Regions from separate parts of the Bacillus sp. AMCV2 genome, predicted to be linked through region 1. Evidence: predicted binding sites of a transcription regulator. Region 1 holds the regulator's gene; the other holds the start of a gene.
What was found. The regulator Rex, encoded in region 1, represses fermentation and respiration genes when NADH is low (regulators of the CRP and FNR family bind a similar motif). The targets are predictions, from matches to a motif close to TTGTGAAATATTTCACAA.

Region 1 (3,208 bases):
TTGTTCTGCTCATTCTGAGAACCGTTCCGAAAGAAACGCTGCGAAACGGACAGAAGGACTCAATCGGACTTTCTATCCTTTGGGCGATAGCCGGTTTTTTCATTGCCCTTTTCTCTCAAGGAATAGCAGGCTCTATTGAATATTATGTTTTTGGCATCGGAAGAGAATCAGAAAATACACAAGCGATTCTGGATGTCATTCAGGCAGTCCCGCTCATGATTATCGTTTCTTCCATCGTCGGGCCTATATTAGAAGAAATCATCTTCAGAAAAATCATTTTCGGCGCGCTGTACGAAAAAACGAATTTCTTTTTTGCAGGACTGATCAGCTCGGTTATCTTCGGTATTGTTCACGCTGATTTGAAGCATCTCCTTCTATATACAGCAATGGGCTTTACATTTGCATTTTTATATGCGAGAACAAAACGGATATGGGTGCCGATTTTCGCCCATTTAATGATGAATACATTCGTCGTCATCATGCAGCTTGAGCCTGTTCGGAATTACCTTGAACAGCTGAGCACACAAATGCAATTGATTATTGGAGGATTATTTTTATGAGAAACCCGGTAGTTTGGGGAATGATCTACTTTGCCGTAGGGTGCATCTTTACTTATCTTGCCGCAAGCTCGCCAGGCAGCATGTGGTCATTTTACTCCATCCTGCTGATGGTGTTCGCCGCTTACAACATCAGCATTTCTTTTAAGATGTTCGCCTTTTCATTTAAAATCAAAAAGAACCAAAAATAAAGAAAATCCATTTCTCGCATGAGAAATGGATTTTTTATTATTGCCCAGAAGACACGTCCCGATCGGCTGCACTGCTTTTCTGTGCTTTCCGATAAGCGGCCTTCGATATAAGGATACTGATTTCATATAAAATCAAAAGCGGGACTGTGACCATCATATGGGACAGAAGCTCAGGCGGTGTAATCAGGGCTGCGATCACCAGCAGCGTAAAATACGCATACTTTCTGATTTTCGCCAAGAACATCGGTGTCACAATTCCGAGCCTGGTCAAAAACATGAGGATGACCGGCATTTGAAACAGCAGTCCAAACGGAATCGTCAGCTGCAGAAGAAAATGAAAATATTCATTAATTCCGATCACCTGATTGACATTCAAGTCCTGAGAGATCCGCTTCATAAAATCAACAACAAAAGGAAATAAAATATAATATGAAAAAGATAAGCCCGCTAAAAACAGCAAAATAGAGATCGGAATGTAGCTGAGCGTTACTTTGCGCTCTTTCTCATAGAGACCCGGGCTCACAAAAGCCCAAAGCTGATAAAGAATAACCGGCGAGGTCAGGACTATGCCGATGATAAACGCAAACTGCATAAACACATAAAGCGGGTCTGTCAGGTTAAACGCGTTAAGCGTAAGCTGCTTCGCTTCATCTGTTTCTTGCAGATACACAATAATCGGCTTTGCTAAAAAAAATCCAGCAATAAAGAAAACGACAAACGCCAGCGCTACAATCAGCAACCGTTTTCGAAGCTCAGCAATATGCTCCAGCAGCGACATTTGATTCACTTTCATTCGTGTCATCCTAACTTACTGATCTTCTTTCTTTTTTTCCTCTTCATCACTCGTTAATCCTTTAGTAGCGTTTTTGAATTCACGAAGTGTGTCTCCCGCTGCTTTCCCCAATTCAGGCAGCTTTTTGGGACCGAAGATAATCAGAGCAACGATTGCGATAACAGCAAGGCTTCCAGGACCGATCGGCATATTTGGGCTCCTCCTTTCCCTCTATTCGATTTCCTCTAAAACTGAGTAATGCTTCAAAAAATAAACCAGTGACTGAAGCTCAACTGCTAAATCTATATGATGAATTCGAATGTGTTCCGGCACATTCAAACGGGCCGGCGTAAAATTAAGGATTCCCTTGATTCCTAATGCGACCAATCTGTCTGTAATGGATTGAGCGGCAACTGCTGGCACTGTAAGAATGGCAACTGATTCATCTTTTACGTGTTGTTCAAGGTCATCAAGGTTATAGACGGGCACGCCGCCTACCTCAGTTCCTATTTTACTCTCATTTATATCAAAAGCCATAGAAATTTTTGTGTTATTATTTTTTGTGAAATTATAGTGAAGAAATGCCGTTCCCAAGTTCCCGACACCAATCAAGATGACGTCTGTCATCTCGTCCTGATCAAGCGTTTTTCGGAAAAAAGACAGCAAATAATCCACATTATATCCGTATCCTTTTTTGCCAAGAGCTCCAAAATAGGAAAAATCCCTCCGAATCGTGGCAGAATCAACCTTTACGGCATCACTGAGTTCAGCGGATGATACACGCTGTTTTCCAGACGCATGCAGATTCTTTAAAAAGCGATAGTAAAGCGGCAGCCGTTTCGCCGTCGCCTGCGGAATTTTTGATTGATCCTTATTCATTTTTGGTCCTCCAAATTATACTCGGATAGTTCTCTTTTAAAGTCACCGTTTTTCCCGCCTGTCTTCTCCAGCAAGAAAGTAGGGCCGATGACCATCCCCTTATCAAGGGCCTTGCACATATCGTAAACGGTAAGAGCGCACACCGATGCAGAAGTGAGCGCTTCCATTTCCACACCTGTACTCCCTTTCGTTTTGACCTGTGCTTTTATATGAAGTATAACTTCTGCTTCTTTTATTTTCCAGTCAAACGATATATCTACCCCGCTCAATGAAAGCGGATGGCACATCGGAATGATATTCGACGTTTGCTTTGCGGCCATAATGCCTGCCACCTGTGCGACAGCCAGTACATCTCCTTTGCCGATATCGTGACTCTGTATTTTCTCGTACACCTCATTCTTCATGTGTACGCTTGAAACAGCCGCCGCAGTACGGACAGTCGAAGATTTTTCGCTGATATCCACCATCTGGGCTCTGCCCTGTTCATTAAAATGAGAAAATCCATTCATACTAAAACGCTCCTTAAACAGATCATACACTATTTTCTTCTCTATGTCTTATATGGCCAATGTATTGTTTGCTGACTTCTGGTTCATAAGCTACACTTAACTTATTATAGCAGAGGTGAAATAATATGATGATCTTACAAATTAATCAGCTGTCCAAATCGTTTGGTGCTGATACTATTTTAAACAATATAAAGCTGGAAGTCAGAAATCGTGATCGCATCGCCATTGTAGGAAGAAATGGCGCCGGAAAATCCACGCTCCTTAAAATTATCGCAGGCCAGCTTTCGTATGAAAAGGGCG
Region 2 (3,208 bases), 3.0 Mb from region 1:
CCCTCTCGCCTGTTTATAGGACTTCGCTTTTTCAGGGTTTTCGACGATCGATTTCCAGGCTTCCAATGGATTTTGATGTTCTTGCAGTGCTTCCCGCCACAAATTGATCAGCACACCGCGCACGTATGGATATTTCACACGGAGCGGGCTGTAGATATACCATGAAAAACTGGCCCCCCGCGGACAGCCTCTCGGTTCGAAATCAGGCATATCCGGGCCTGTTGAAGGATAATTCAAGTTTTGTCCTTCCCACGTGACAATTCCATTTTTCACATAAATATTCCAGCTGCAGGAACCCGTGCAGTTGACGCCGTGGGTGGAGCGAACGACTTTGTCGTACTGCCATCTGTTTCTGTATACATTCTCCCAATCGCGATCTTCGCGGGTGGTTTGGCTATGTTTATTTGAATGGTGTTCGATAGGAGAGAAATAATTCAATCTCCTAAACAACGGACTCATTTTCTTTTTCTTCATGAGAGTTCACTCCTTCCGAGTCAGGTGATGCTAAGTTCACTATAAACAGGGACAGCGTGTTTCCTTGTGAACTATGTCACACACTCTGCTTTTTTCACAAAACGTTCACACAAAGGAGAAGGAAGGATTTTCACAGGATGTGAGGAAGGCTGCGTTCAGGAGGACACTTGGGTCATTAGCCGCCTTTCATTCAAAGATCAAAAAAACCGGCTCTATTTAAGAACCGGGCTCAGCGTTTTCATCCTGTGATGTATGCAGATACCGCAAAAATAATTGATAGGAACAAAAAACATTTTGCTGAAGCATAGCCAAAAAGTTCATTTGCAGCTGCGGATGATAAGACATCATTTTCTTAAATATGTAATATGGGATGTTGAGAATCAGAATGTCTGAAGTGGCATTGACTGAGATAAAGGGCGATAAATAAAGCCCGCCTTTTTCATCAATCGGAAACACATCGCCTTTTTCCCACAGCGCAACGGTTTTCGATCCTTCAGGGAGCCTCGTGTCCATGAAACGGACACTGCCTTTTAATACAATATAAACAGATTGAGAATGAAGAAAAGATGGAGACTGATCACATGAGCCGCGGATAAACGTGCCGTTTTTCAGCAAGGTTTCGACAATGGATAGAGGCACTTCATTAAACATAGGAAGTTGTTTCAGAAATAATAAATAGTCACACTGATTCATAGGAAAACCTCCTGTGCTAAGGATAGCTTTAGTGTAGCTCGATCGAGCCTGTACAGCAGTGATGTATTTCACAGCCTGTATGATGAATGTCACTTATCAGGAGGGTGACTGCATTTATAATGAAAGAAAAAAGGAGGATTTCGATGAAGGCGCTGATTCCGAAGCAGCACGGCGCGTGGGCGATGCTGCTGCTTCCATTTTTACTCGGCATGGTCAAGGGAGGCCCCGTTATTTGGCATATTCCGCTCTTCCTTGGTTGGCTTTTCCTATACTTAGCGGTTTATCCCGTTACGCTTGCCTTAAAAAAGAAACAAAGCAAACCATATCAAAAGTGGATGTGTTATTACGGTTTTCCCGCCTGCTGCTTTTTGATGATCTCGGTCTTTCATAAGCCGCCTCTCATCTGGGTGGGCGTTTCTTTACTGCCGCTGTTTTTCATACATATGTATTTTGCCCGCCGAAAAAACGAACGGGCCCTATTGAATGATGTTGCAGGTGTCTTGTTCTTTTGTTCGGGCGGGTTTGCGAGCTGCTGGCTGGGGATGGGAACCCTCGACGGCTGGGCTTGGTTTATTTTCTTGCAGTCTGCTTTATTTTTTATCGGGAGTTCCTTTTATGTGAAATCGGTGATTCGTGAAAGAAAAAACAGGGCATTTGCATACTGGTCATGGGGATATCACCTGCTGCTCCCCTTTTTATCCGCTCTTTTCGGAGCAGGATGGGCGTTTCTCGCTTTTATCCCGAGCAGCTTGCGGGCATGGTTTTTTCATGGAAGGGATTGGCCCGTAAAAACGATTGGCATTCTGGAAATCGTGAATGCCTGCTTCTTTCTTGCCGTCATGTGCCTGTTTATCACAAGGTGAAAAAAACAAGGACACCGCTGTCCTTGTTTTTTTCAGTCAATATTGCAAATCTCCAGCGGGCAATTTTCACACTCAATCTCACATCGTAAATAGTCCCGCTTGTGCAAAATAATTTTTCCGGATTCGTCTATCGAAATAACCCCTTTTTTACGGAGATCTCCGAGCATACGATTGACGCTTTCCCGTGCAGCCGCGCAAAACTTTGCCAAATCCTGATTTGTCAGGACAATGTTAATCAGAATGCCGTCGCTTCGCTCCACTCCGTAGCTGTTTGATAAACGGATAAGGGTGGAATAGAGCGCCCCCTTTTTGCCATGAAGAAGCAGATCCCTGATTTTGGACTGAATCTTCCGGAGGTGCGTGCTCATCCATTTCATGAACTCAAATGTCAAAGCGCCGTTTTGGATTAATTCTTTTTCCAGCTTATTTTTATTAATGACGAGCACCTCGCCATCCTCTAGCACTTTTGCACTGAGCATATACCTCGGTTCTTCAGTGAAAAGTGTTAATTCTCCGACGATATCATGCTTTTGGCAGATTCTAAGCGTCAGGTCTTTTCCGTCAGATGTCAGCTTGCCGATTTCAATAAGTCCTGATTGAATCAGATAAAGCTCTTCTGCATCCATTCCTTCTCGAAACAAATACGTGTGTTTTTCCATTTTTCTTTTCGTGCTGATCGATTCCAGCAATTCATGCAGATCGCTGGATATAAGATCACTATCAGATGGTCGAACAGAGAGAAAATTCATGAGCTCACCTCGAAGAAAGTCACGTTGTGTGTTTATTGTAACGTGAATTGATTTGTACCCATCGAGAAAAAACTAACAATCTTGTGAATGCCCCAGTGTTAGTTGATGCTCTGGCTGTTTCTCTCCGTGTGTGTTTTCATTCTTTCCTGCCAATACATCCATATGACAAGGACAAAGCTGGCTAATGCCACCTCTGAAAGCGCCATAAACCCGATCGCGTACTGGCCTGTTGCCTGAAATACACTCGCCAATATGAGCGGAGGAAAAAAGCCGCCTAATCCGCCCATGGCAGACACAATCCCATTGGCAATCCCCGCTTGCTTCGAAAAATAGAAAGGCACCAGTTTAAAAACAGTCCCGTTTCCTATGCCTGAGCAGACAGCCACGGTTAATGATCCAAACGTATAAAGGCCAATTGTCGGCGAGAAC

Region 2: the regulator Rex is predicted to act here: its motif matches at 1,224-1,241, upstream of AC0OMA_RS19055 (YwiC-like family protein).

Annotation. Positions count from the first base shown of each region.
Region 1 covers NZ_JBVYIB010000002.1:656,326-659,533, reverse strand. The annotation lists gene AC0OMA_RS03540 (CPBP family intramembrane glutamic endopeptidase) at 1-560, shown strand, start outside; gene AC0OMA_RS03535 (YdiK family protein) at 557-748, shown strand; gene tatC (twin-arginine translocase subunit TatC) at 786-1,550, opposite strand; gene tatAY (sec-independent protein translocase protein TatAY) at 1,557-1,730, opposite strand; gene AC0OMA_RS03520 (redox-sensing transcriptional repressor Rex) at 1,752-2,399, opposite strand; gene moaC (cyclic pyranopterin monophosphate synthase MoaC) at 2,396-2,908, opposite strand; gene AC0OMA_RS03510 (ABC-F family ATP-binding cassette domain-containing protein) at 3,034-3,208, shown strand, end outside.
Region 2 covers NZ_JBVYIB010000002.1:3,689,466-3,692,673, forward strand. The annotation lists gene AC0OMA_RS19045 (nitrate reductase subunit alpha) at 1-474, opposite strand, end outside; gene arfM (Crp/Fnr family transcriptional regulator ArfM) at 691-1,167, opposite strand; gene AC0OMA_RS19055 (YwiC-like family protein) at 1,311-2,030, shown strand; gene fnr (fumarate/nitrate reduction transcriptional regulator Fnr) at 2,063-2,779, opposite strand; gene narK (nitrate transporter NarK) at 2,878-3,208, opposite strand, start outside.